DNA from 4 places in the Liquorilactobacillus nagelii DSM 13675 genome. Region 3 is predicted to be linked to each of the others. Evidence: predicted binding sites of a transcription regulator. Region 3 holds the regulator's gene; each other region holds the start of a gene.
The links. The regulator Rex, encoded in region 3, represses fermentation and respiration genes when NADH is low (regulators of the CRP and FNR family bind a similar motif). The targets are predictions, from matches to a motif close to TTGTGAANTANTTCACAA.
Positions count from the first base shown of each region.

Region 1: pdhA (pyruvate dehydrogenase (acetyl-transferring) E1 component subunit alpha) is a predicted target of Rex. The motif match lies at 2,075-2,092, and genes of this name have one in related genera.
Region 2: adhE (bifunctional acetaldehyde-CoA/alcohol dehydrogenase) is a predicted target of Rex. The motif match lies at 1,329-1,346, and genes of this name have one in related genera.
Region 4: G6O73_RS05430 (iron-containing alcohol dehydrogenase) is a predicted target of Rex. The motif match lies at 1,965-1,982, and genes of this name have one in related genera.

Region 1 covers NZ_CP049304.1:1,948,920-1,952,128, forward strand. Annotated here, with positions in the region: gene G6O73_RS09825 (alpha-ketoacid dehydrogenase subunit beta) at 1-724, opposite strand, end outside; gene pdhA (pyruvate dehydrogenase (acetyl-transferring) E1 component subunit alpha) at 727-1,827, opposite strand; gene mnmG (tRNA uridine-5-carboxymethylaminomethyl(34) synthesis enzyme MnmG) at 2,177-3,209, opposite strand, start outside.
Region 2 covers NZ_CP049304.1:1,043,308-1,046,516, forward strand. Annotated here, with positions in the region: gene G6O73_RS05465 (acetate/propionate family kinase) at 1-1,119, opposite strand, end outside; gene adhE (bifunctional acetaldehyde-CoA/alcohol dehydrogenase) at 1,386-3,209, shown strand, end outside.
Region 3 covers NZ_CP049304.1:1,509,627-1,512,835, reverse strand. Annotated here, with positions in the region: gene G6O73_RS07655 (ABC-F family ATP-binding cassette domain-containing protein) at 1-654, opposite strand, end outside; gene G6O73_RS07650 (redox-sensing transcriptional repressor Rex) at 890-1,540, shown strand; gene G6O73_RS07645 (CPBP family intramembrane glutamic endopeptidase) at 1,577-2,212, opposite strand; gene groES (co-chaperone GroES) at 2,386-2,670, shown strand; gene groL (chaperonin GroEL) at 2,735-3,209, shown strand, end outside.
Region 4 covers NZ_CP049304.1:1,036,226-1,039,434, forward strand. Annotated here, with positions in the region: gene G6O73_RS12785 (FRG domain-containing protein) at 191-340, shown strand; gene G6O73_RS05430 (iron-containing alcohol dehydrogenase) at 777-1,952, opposite strand; gene G6O73_RS05435 (protein-export chaperone SecB) at 2,310-2,726, opposite strand; gene G6O73_RS05440 (helix-turn-helix domain-containing protein) at 2,726-3,209, opposite strand, start outside.

The DNA.
Region 1 (3,209 bases), 440 kb from region 3:
TTGGAGAAATCGTCCGCAAATCAATTACTTCAGCTGAAATGCCAGCTTTTGCTAATTCATCACTAGCTTTCAAACACTCTTGAACCATTGCACCATAACTAATTAAAGTGATATCTTGTCCTTCATGGGCTACGGCTGCTTGATCCAACGGAACAGTATAGGCTTCATCTGGAACTTCAGCTTTAATTGAACGATAAAGTTTCATATGTTCTAGGAAGAAAACTGGATCATCAGAACGAATTGCTGAAATCAATAACCCTTTTGCATCATAAGGATTACTAGGAATCACTACCCGCAAGCCAGGAACTTGAGCAATTAATCCTTCCAAGCTATCAGCATGCAATTCGGGCGTATGCACACCACCACCAAATGGAGCACGAATCGTAATTGGCATTTTGCGAGTGCCACCCAATCGGAATCTCATCCGAGATAGCTGGCCAGCAATTTCATCCATTGCTTCAAAAACAAAACCAAAAAATTGAATTTCGGGAACTGGTCGGAAACCTTTCAGCGCTAAACCAGTACTTAATCCAATAATACCTGATTCTGCAAGTGGTGTATCAAACACACGTTGCTCGCCGTGAGTTTGCTGTAATCCTTCAGTTGCCCGGAAAACACCACCATTTTTACCAACATCCTCACCAAAAACAAGCACTTTGTCATCACGGGCTAATTCTTCATCCATTGCTGCCGTAATCGCTTTAATCATTGTCGTTTTTGTCATGACTATTTGGCCTCCTTTGCAGTATAACGTTCAATTTCTTGTTGGATCTCTGCCGGTGAATCTACAAAGGCATTTTGCAAATATTCACTAATTTTTTGTTTCGGCATATTTTCAACTTTTTTAATTGCTTCATTAATTTCGTTACGTGTCGCTTCAACCCATCCATCTTCTTCTTCTTGCGACCAAAGACCCTTAGCGGTTAAATATTTACGCATTCTGACTAATGGATCTTTTTGATGCCATAAATCATCAGTTTCTTTCGTCCGGTAGCGTTTAGGATCATCCCCAGAAAGTGTGTGTGGTCCATAGCGATAAGTTAGAGTTTCAATTAGAACCGGGCCATTTCCTGCTGTAGCATATTCACGAGCCTCTTTCGTTACCTCATAAACAGCTAACGCATCCATCCCATCAACTTGAACTCCCGGAATTCCAGCAGCCACAGCTTTTTGGGCAAGTGTAGGCGCCGCGGTCTGCTTATTACGCGGAACTGAAATTGCAAACCCGTTATTTTGCACAACAAAAACGGCTGGGGCTTCAAAAGCTCCCGCAAAATTAATTCCTTCATAAAAATCACCCTGGGAAGTTCCACCATCGCCTGTATAGGTATAGGCTACTTGTCGCTGATCCTTTAATTTAATTCCCAAGGCAACTCCAGCTGCTTGAACATACTGCGCCCCAATAATAATCTGTGGCGGCAAAGCAGCCAAATCAGCTGGATACTTATTGCCATCAACATGACCACGTGACCAAAGAAAAGCTTGGTATAATGGCAACCCATGTAACACCAGTTGCGGCACATCACGGTAGGCTGGTAAAAGAAAATCAGCCTTGTCCATCGCAAAGTTTGAAGCAATTTGACTCGCCTCTTCGCCTGCTGTTGGAGCATAAAAACCAAGCCGCCCCTGACGATTTAATTTTGTTGAACGTTCATCCAATGTTCGCGACCAAATCATCTGTCGGAATAATTCTTTCAACTGTTCATCACTTAAATCAAGTTCCCAGTCTTTTTTTATAATTTCCCCGTCTTCATTTAAAACTTTAACCGTTTTAAACTCTTTAGCCATTTTATCTAATTGACTAAAATCAATAATTTTTTTAGACATATATCCAACCTCCTTGAGTTGCTAATCCTGTGAGAGCAAAATCTCTAGTATCAATATAACATATAAAATACTTGTGAAATATTATTTGGATTCCAGCTTTATAACCGCTTACATTATTATTTTAACGCCAAATATGTTTGTTTTAAAGATTGTTAGGTTGTTAACAATCTATTATTTCAATCGGTTCGATTGCTAATTAACCTAATTTCAATTAAAAGTTAGAAAAAACTTATTAAATCTGTTACTTTTGTGATTTTTTTAACAAAAAGTTAAGTGCAGATTAAATAATTATCAGTACAAAAAAAGACTAAAACATAATGTTTTAGCCATTACCCAAAAAGTCTCAAATTTAGTCAGCAACTTTAGCAATTTTACCCTGTTCAATGTAAACCGCCAGGATTGATAAATCTGCCGGATTAACACCACTGATTCGACTAGCCTGTGCCAAAGTTTCTGGTTGAATCTTTTGTAATTTTTGTCGTGCTTCAGTCGCTAAACCTTCAATAGCTGCGTAATCAATTCTTTCTGGAATTTTCTTAGCTTCCATTTTCTTAAGTTTTTCGACCTTGTGATATTCTTTTTTAATGTAACCAGCATACTTAAACTGAATTTCAACTTGTTCAACAATTCGAGCATCAAGCGGGTGCGATGGAGCAGGAATAAAATGTTGCAAATCTGCATAAGTAACTTCTGGCCGCCGCAAAAACTCGCTAGCCATTACACCATCTTTCAGCGGTGCTGAACCTTTCTTAGCTAAAAAGTCATTGACCTGCTGATTTGGTTTAATTCGCGTTTCTTCCAATCGTTGTTTTTCAGTCGCTATAGCTGCTTTTTTTGCTAAAAACTGCTGATAACGTTCTTCAGAAATTAATCCAATTTTATGACCTAACTCTGTCAATCTTAAATCAGCATTGTCATGGCGCAAAATCAACCGATACTCAGCTCTCGACGTCAAAAGTCGGTATGGTTCGTTGGTACCTTTAGTAACCAAATCATCAACCATAACTCCAATGTAGGCATCACTACGCTTCAAAATAACTTCTTCTTTGCCTAAAGCATGCAAGCCAGCATTAATTCCAGCTAACATTCCTTGTCCAGCTGCCTCTTCATAGCCTGAAGTTCCATTAGTCTGACCAGCAGTATACAAGCCCTTAACCAGCTTAGTTTCCAATGTTGGTCGCAATTGATAAGGAGAAACAATATCGTATTCAATAGCGTAGCCTGGTCGCATCAATTGTGCATGTTCCAAGCCTTGAACCGAATGAGTCATTTCCTGTTGAATTTCTTCTGGTAATGATGTTGAAAGACCTTGGAGATAATATTCATCGGTTTCCCTTCCTTCAGGTTCAATAAAAATCTGATGCCGCGGTTTATCAGCAAAA
Region 2 (3,209 bases), 470 kb from region 3:
ATGAGCCCGACTATTTGCTGTTGCGAAATCAAACGGCAAGTTGCGGCTTTGATTTTGTTTTACTTGGAAGTTTATTCCCAAACATTCCAACCGTTGACTAACCAGTTCACGCAAATGGCTATCATTTTCACCGATTCCACCAGTAAAAACTAACGCATCTGCACCACCAAGCTCCAACCAGTATGCACCAATGTAGTCACAAATTTTTTTGACAAACATTTTAACGGCCAATGCCGCCTGCGGATTAATTTCTGCTTCGCGTTCAATCTCTCGCATATCACGACTAGCTTCCGAAACCCCCAGCAAACCAGAACGCTGATTTAAAATTTTCATACACTCATCCATATCTGCAAAAGCATGGTGTTTCAATAAATAAACTAAAGCTGAAGGATCGACATCTCCGCAGCGAGTACTCATCATTAAACCAGTTAATGGTGAAAAGCCCATCGAGGTATCACAACTCTTGCCGTTTTTAATCGCACTAATCGAAGCACCTGAACCCAAATGCAGCGTAATTAATTTTAAGTCTGTTAGTGAACGTTGTAACAGTTTTGCCGCTTGTTGGGCCACAAAACGATGACTAGTTCCATGGGCGCCATATTTTCTAACTTTATATTTACGATAGTATTCCATTGGCAAAGCATACAAAAAATTTTCTGGTGGCAAATCAGTATGAAAGGCTGTATCAAAAACTGCTATTTGTGGACAACCAGGGAGTAAATTTTGGGCATCACGAATTCCGGCAACATTAGCTGGATTGTGCAATGGTGCAAGCTCATTAATACTTTCCAACTTGATCATCATCGCCGGTGTGATCTCAGTTGAGCAATGAAATAACTCCCCTCCAGCAACAATCCGATGACCGATGGCTGCAATTTCTGTCGACTGAGTAATAATCTTATATTTTTTTAAAAGTTTTAAAGCAAGTTCAACTGGCGTTAATTTTTCCGTATAGTGATGTGCAATTAAAGCTTGATCCGATAATTTGATTGTCACCAATTGATTATTTTCATCAGCATAATCAACCATAATCTTTGCCAAACGTTCTTCTTGCGGCATCGAAAACAAACTAATTTTTAATGATGAGCTACCTGAATTAATTGATAATACTTTTTTCATTAATCAAAACTCCCTCTAAGTCTGTGATTATATTCACATAATATGATAGCACTAGAATAATTTTTGTCAATTATTTGTTTTTTGATTTAAAAACAGGCTATATTATAGGTAATTATCAGAAAAGTGTTTTAATTAATTGAATTTTATTTTATTTTGTAAAAGTGTTGTAATTCACAATAAAAAGCGGTAATATAAATTTGTACCAAAAATAGTGATTAATTTCACAATTAACTAAAGTCAAATTTACGTTTAGGGAGGATTTCCACATGACGGTTACAAAAAAGGTTAAAAAGACCCTTTCTCCTGAAGAAAAGGCGAAACAATACAAAAAAGCTGAAGCTTACACTGGCAGCTTGGTTGAAAAGGCTTTAATTGCTGAGAAAGCTTATGCTTCCTATACTCAAGCTGAAGTCGACAAAATTGTCGCAGCTGCTGCTTTAGCAGGTTCCGAAGCAGCCTTGCTACTGGCACATGAAGCAGTTGATGAAACGCAACGTGGGATTGTTGAAGATAAGGATACCAAGAACCGATTTGCTACCGAAAATATTTATAATTTAATCAAAAATGAAAAAACTGTTGGTGTAATCGGTGAAAATAAAGTTGCTGGTCAAGTTAAGATTGCGGCTCCTCTAGGAGTTTTAGCTGGGATTGTACCCACAACTAATCCAACTTCAACCGCTATGTTCAAGACATTAATGGCTCTTAAGACTCGCAATGCGATTATCTTTGCTTTCCACCCACAAGCCCAAAAATGTTCTGCGCATGCAGCCAAAATTTTATATGATGCTGCAGTTGCAGCTGGTGCTCCTAAGGATGTTGTCCAATGGATCGAAACACCAAGTTTGGATAACACTACTGCATTAATCCGCAATCCCAAAATTGCTTCGATTTTAGCTACTGGTGGTCCGGGCATGGTTAACGCCGCATTGAAATCCGGTAATCCTTCCATGGGTGTTGGTGCTGGTAATGGTGCAATCTTTGTTGATCATACCGCTGACTTAGATCGAGCAGTTGAAGATTTATTATTATCAAAACGCTTTGATAATGGGATGATTTGTGCAACAGAAAACTCAGTTGTCGTGGAAGCCCCTGCTTATAATGCATGGCTGAAGAAAATGGAAGCTAAAGGAGCTTACGTCGTTCCAAAGAAAGACTATCAAAAAATTGCCGATTTCGTTTTCAATGACCGACATGGAGTTAACGGCCCAGTAGCTGGTAAGCCCGCAACTTGGATCGCTGCTCAAGCAGGAGTTGAATTGCCAGCTGGCAAGGATGTTTTATTATTTGAACTCGACCCAAAAAACATTGGCGAAAAACTTTCATCAGAAAAACTTTCACCGCTCCTGTCAGTTTACAAAGCTAAAGATCGTCAAGACGGAATTAAAATTGTTAGTGACCTGCTCAACTATCAAGGTGCTGGTCACAATGCCGCGATTCAAATCGGTTCACAAGCCGATCCGTTCATCAACGAATACGCTGACCAAACCAAAGCAGCTAGAATTTTGGTTAATCAGCCAGATTCACTTGGCGGTTTAGGTGATATTTATACTGATGCTTTGCGTCCAAGTTTGACGCTCGGAACTGGATCATGGGGGAAAAATTCATTGTCACATAATTTATCTACTAATGATTTATTAAATATCAAAACTGTTGCTAAACGTCGAAATCGTCCACAATGGGTTCGTTTACCGGAAAAAATCTACTATGAAAAAAATGCGATTTCTTATCTGCAAGACCAAGTTGAACATATTAAGCGCGCCTTTATCGTTGCCGATCCCGGGATGGTAAAATTCGGCTTTGTTGACAAAATCTATGAACAGCTGGCTTTACGTGACGAACCGGTTAAGACTTCAATTTATGGTACTGTTAACCCTGATCCAACATTAGGCCAAACAATTGAAATTGCCGAACAAATGGCTCAATTCCAACCTGATACGATCATTGCCATTGGTGGTGGTTCAGCGTTAGATGCAGCTAAAATTGCCCGGTTCATCTATGAATACTCACTTGATCAACCAGTTGGTTTCTTAGATAGCTACGAAAAAGTCAGCGAACTTTTCACTCGTTTACAGCAGAAATTCATTGATATT
Region 3 (3,209 bases):
TAGCAATAAAGCGCCAGTATATCCTTGAAGATAATTTTCCAACCAATTGAGTGTCTCAATATCCAGATGGTTGGTTGGTTCATCGAGAATTAGCAAGTCTCTTTTTTCCAATAAAAGCTTTGCTAAAGCCAATCGAGTTTTTTGCCCGCCAGAAAGGCTATTAATTTTTTGCTGATAATCTTTTTCATCAAATTTAAATCCATGTAAGACTGAACGAATTTCTGCTTGATAGCCATAGCCGTTATTTTCCTTAAAATCGTGTTGCATTTGATCGTATTGTGCCAACAAACGTTGATATTCTTTTGAATTAACTTTCTGTGAATCACTAGCGATTTTGTTTTCAAGTTGGTGAATCTTTTCTTCCATTTTTCGTAAGGGCTCAAAAACAGTTAACATTTCTTCATAAATTGTGTTAGCTGAGACTAAACCGGTATCTTGAGCAAGATAACCAATTGTCAAATTTTTTGCGCGCGTTATTTGGCCTTGATCCGCTGGTTGTTGGTCCATTATTATTTTTAATAAAGTTGATTTGCCAACACCATTTCGGCCAACCAAGGCAATTCGTGAATTTTCTTGGATGTCTAAATCAATATTTTTAAAAAGGACATCTGCTCCAAACAGTCGAGCAACGTGTTGGACTTGTAGTAAAATCAATTAAATCACTTCCTCAGAGTAATTTGTGAAGCTGGTTTCTAAAAGCTTGTGAATTATTAAAAAAAGCTAGTCTTCTGATTGCATACGAAACAAAATTAGTGTAGCATAGTTAAGGAAAAAATAAACAATACTTTGTTTTGTAAATTGTGAAAAATGGTGGTTGAGCTTTTTTATTTAACAAGACAGTTGTTAAATTTATCAAAAAAATCATTAATCTCTTGAAAGGAGAAAAATTATGGCAAGTAATAAAATTCCACATGCAACGGCTAAACGATTGCCGATTTATTATCGTTACCTGCATTTTTTGTCAGATGCGGGTAAACAGCGTGTATCTTCAACCGAATTAGCTGATGCAGTTAAGGTTGATTCTGCAACAATTCGGCGCGACTTTTCGTATTTTGGTGCTCTTGGAAAGCGGGGCTATGGGTACGATGTTGAAAGTCTGTTGGCCTTTTTTCGGAAAACTTTAAAGCAAGATAAGTTAACCAATGTAGCTCTAATTGGCGTTGGCAATTTGGGTCATGCATTGTTAAATTATAATTTTCACCAGAGCAACAATGTGCGTATCAGTGCAGCTTTCGACATCAATGAAGATATCACTGGTACAATTCAAAGCGGCGTTCCAGTTTATCATATGGATGATATGAAAGAACAGCTTACGGTTCAGCAAATTGAAATTGTTATTTTGACAGTACCAGCACCAGTTGCTCAAGAAGCTACTAATGAGTTGGTAGAAGTTGGTGTTAAGGGAATTTTGAATTTTACGCCATTAAGAATTACAGTTCCAAGTACTGTTCGTGTTCAAAATGTTGATCTAACCAATGAATTGCAGACCTTAATTTATTTCTTAGATAAATTTGGCTCACATAAGGAAAATGATGCCTAATTAGTCAAAGCAGCCGCAAGTGAGCGGACTGCTTTTTTATTTGAAACTAAGCATGACAATTATTAAGTTCATCACCATGTGAGCAATCATCGAAGTTTGTACTCGACCACTTTTGGCATAAATCCAGCATAACATTCCACCAATAGCTGCATAAGTAAGAAAATGACCATCAGCATGGACAATACTAAAAAGCAGGCATGAGATAATACCAGCTATAAAAGGACTGGTGAGGGTCACTAAATTACCAAAAAGCACTTTACGAAATACTAATTCTTCCATAATTGGAGCAGCAATGAGCACATATAATAAATAAATCGGGTAATGTTTGATAATAGCTAGCATAGCAGCTGTGTTTTGTGAAGCATCAGTTTGGTGCAGAATTAAGTTTTCTAACCAAAAACAAAGTTGTTGAGTGGCTAAAAGAAGAACGGCTCCACCAAAACCTAAGATTAAGTTTTGCTGCTGCGAAACTGATTTTTTTTCTAACCAATTTTGATAAGTTGCAAATTGCCGATTGATAAAATACATTGCAATGCTTCCCGTTACACCGATAATAGTTAATAAATAGTAAAGGCTGGAACTAGTTCTAAAGTAATGATCGATAATTGTTGAGCAGATTGAAACGATTAGGTAGCTAATTAATAGCCACATGGAATTTTTTTTCAACGCCATTAAACGGCCCTCCTTAGCTGAATTACTTTGGTCATTATACCATAATTTAGCAGTTGCAATGTTCGAGTGATAAATCACTTGCAATTAAAGCACAAATTGATTATAGTAATAACTGTGGTTAGCACTTAGAGATACTGAGTGCTAAAACATAACTAATATTGGAGGGATACAGAGTGCTTAAACCTTTAGGAGATCGCGTTATTTTAGAAGTTCAAAAAGATGAGGAAAAGACAGTCGGTGGAATTGTCCTAGCAAGTAATGCTCAGGAAAAACCACAAACTGGCAAAATTGTTGCAGTAGGCGATGGTCGTGTACTGGATAACGGAGAAAAGGTAGCTTTGTCGGTTAAGCCAAATGATTTGGTTATCTTTGACAAATATGCAGGCACTGAAGTTAAATATGAAAGTAAGCAATATTTGGTTGTGCACGAAAAGGATATTGTTGCTATCGTTGAATAGTTTAATTTTAATATGATTCAAAAAATTGTTTTTATTTAAATTTTGATGATGAGGTGAATTTTTAATGGCAAAAGAAGTTAAATTTTCTGAAGATGCACGGACAAAATTACTTGCTGGGGTTGATAAACTAGCTAATACCGTTAAATCAACTTTAGGACCAAAAGGAAGAAATGTTGTTTTAGAGCAATCATATGGTTCTCCAACAATTACTAACGATGGTGTCACAATTGCTAAAGCAGTTGAATTAGCAGATCATTTTGAAAATATGGGCGCAAAATTAGTTTCTGAAGTAGCATCAAAGACTAATGACGTTGCAGGTGATGGAACTACAACCGCTACAGTTTTGGCACAGGCAATTGTGACAGAAGGAATGAAAAATGTTACAGCTGGTGCTAATCCAGTTGGCATTCGTCGGGGAATTGAATTGGCTACTAAAAAAGCGGTTGATGCATTACGCGAAATGTCACATAAAGTTGAATCAAAAAGTGATATTGCACAAATTGCATCAATTTCTTCTGCGAATGAGGAAGTTGGCAAGT
Region 4 (3,209 bases), 470 kb from region 3:
AGAGGGTTGCTACCACGCTTTTTCTATAGAGGACAATCAAGTGACTTCAAAAATATTAATAACATTGCTAGCGTCTTTAGGCAAAAAAACTCTCCGGATATACTCGTGAATATTCATTCACTAATGAGTACATGCGAAGGTACGCAAATGATTTTAACAATTTAGAAAATAATTTTTTCACCTGTCTTATATGCAACATTTTGGCTTGCCAACTGGGTTATTAGATGTAACAACTAATGATCTTGTGGCTCTTTATTTTGCCTGTCAATCTCATATTGATTCTAAAGGAAATGAAGCAAATGGGACAGTTACCATGTTTATTTTAACAGAACGCAAATAGTGATGACTACACGTACTACAGTAGTCGTAGTGATCCGGTAGAAATCTTGTCAACACTAGTGTTAATGGACGAAGCCAAAAAGAAAACCATTTATGACAGTATATCTTCTTATAATAAAAACGTTGACGCTTTGTTGAATCATTTATAACCATAGTTGGTACATGTATAAGGTCAAGCAGTTTTCAAGGGACTACTATCTGATACAGTAGAGTAATTCTAACCCCTTTGTTTTCACTAACTTAAATTTACATTTTCTGTGCTTATACTAACCAGTAACTATAATTTTAAAATCCGTGTCCTCTACAAGTCTATGGTTATGAGCCGACACGAATTTAGCAATTTCCATAATAGAATAAAAATAATCCCCTTCCGAATGTCTTTAGTAAAGATATTCACAGGAGATTATATTGAAGGAAATTATATTATTGTAATGCGACTAGAATTTACCATCATAAGCTGCTTGGAAAATCTTGACAATGTCCGCTTGGTTGCCTTTACGTGGGTTAGAAAAGGCATTCCCATCTTTCAAGGCGTTTTTAGCCATCAATTCAAAATCTGCTGGTTTAGCTCCAATTTCTTTGATTGTTTTAGGAATACCCACATCTGCTGCCATTTGCTTCATTGCTTTAATTGACAACATCGCTGCATCCCTAGTTGACAAGCCTGCTGTATTTTCACCCATAAACTTTGCTAATTCAGCGAACCTGTCTGGGCAGGCAATTAAATTGTACTCTTCAACATATGGCAATAACAAAGCACAACAGACACCATGAGGCGCATCATACTGACCACCCAATTGATGGGCCATGGCGTGAACGTAACCTAGATTTGCGTTATTAAACGCCATTCCAGCTAGCATTTCTGCTTCAACCATTTTGGTTCGGGCCGCCAAATTATGACCATTAGCAACCGCTTCACGTAATGAGCTTTCAATTAATTTAATAGCTTCAATGCACTGGGAATCAGTAATCGGATTATGGTCAACTGAAACATAAGGTTCGATTGCTTGGACAAAAGCATCCATCCCTGTAGCAGCAGTAACTGATTTGGGAACATCCAACATCAATGTTGGGTCATTAAATGATACTAGTGGAATATTCCTCCAAGAAACAACCACAAACTTCAGATGAGTTTCTTCATTAGTAATAACCGCATGACGTGTCAATTCAGAACCCGTACCCGCAGTGGTATTAACCGCAATTAGCGGTGGAAGTGGTTTGGTCAATGTTTCAATACCAGCCAGTTTGGTAATATCATCGCCGTTAGTTAAAATAATCCCGGCACCTTTACCAGTATCATGTGAAGAACCTCCGCCAACAGTAATAATTGAATCTGCTCCACTTTTCAGATAGAGTTGCTTAACTTCTTCAATGTTATGCACTTTAGGATTAGGCTCAACTCCTTGATAAATCACATAGTCAATCCCCGCCTGCTTCAAAGAAGCAATTGTTTGTTCAACTGGCCCGTTTTTCAGTTCTTTCAAAAACTTTTCGGTGACGATTACTGGCTTTTTCATACCCAACATTTTTGCACGGTCACCAATTTTCGAAATCACGCCTGGGCCAAAGAAATTAACACTTGGCATTAAGAAATCATAGCTACGTTCTGACATAAGCATCTTCCTTTGTGATATTTTTTACAAGTCCACCATAGTTCAATTCGACCATAATGTCTAGTCTTTCATCGACTTTTTTTATTTCAAGTAATCACTTGTGATTTTTTTTCGAAGATACTTGTAATTATAGACCCGCGGAGGCTTATTATATGATAGGCTTTACTATATCTTTATCTTGTTGAGTTAACATCACTAACATTGATCGTCGGCAAGCTTATAACCAGAAAATTTATTGGATGTCGTTGTCAATGTTGCAATAATAGACGGCCATAGGGTTTGCGTGCCAAAGTGTTTAAAATTATAACCCCCTCGAATATCTATAATGTAATAATAAAGATATTCGAGGGGGTTATTTCAATTTTTTTCATCTTGTTGAGCTAGAACTTTATTAACATTGATTGTTGGCATATTATAGCCCGGAAATTCGTTGGAGGTTGTTGTCAATGTAGCGACAATAGCACGTGCATAAGGATAAAGAATAGCAACTGCATTATTACGTACCAAAGTGTCCAAACCAACCTCGGTAAGATCTTCATCAGGATTATAAACAAAGGTTCCTATTATAGAACAATTAACTTGGAATGGAATATCTTTGCCATCTAAAGAACCGACCATAACCGATAGTGTGATATTAATATCACTGTTTTCTACATTAATTTTTGTTGTTATCTTAGGTTCTAGCGAAATAGGGTCTGTTACAGTTTCAAACCTTGGATTTCGTTTATACTCCATTGCTATAACCTTATATCCCAAGAATTGTAAAACACTCATTATGCAACAACCCCTAACGTCTTGTCATTAAAAAACATATTATCTTCGCACAGCTGCAAGGTGTTATAGAAAGTACTATCAGAAACATATGCATGAGTATCAAACTTGTTAGACACTGAATGATCTGACATTGCTTGCAAAATATCAGGCAGTTTCTTTTGATAGTGATAGTTTTCCTCAATAGACTTAAATAAAACATCCTGGTATTTCACTTGTATCCGTTGATTGTTTTCAATCTGCGTTAATGATGAGGCTCCGATTCCAAGCAACTTAGCAAATTCTCTGACTGACAGATTTAATTTTTCACGCAATTTTCGAATGTTTTCAGGAGTCATGTAGCCTTTGCGTTTCCTGTAAGCGTTAAACCCTCTTCTCACATTTTCCATTGGATCATTGAAATCTCCCCACAACTCTCCATTTTTATCTTGCCAATAGTGATTCATCACTAATAAATCAGATTCATCTTTAACTTTTATGACCTCT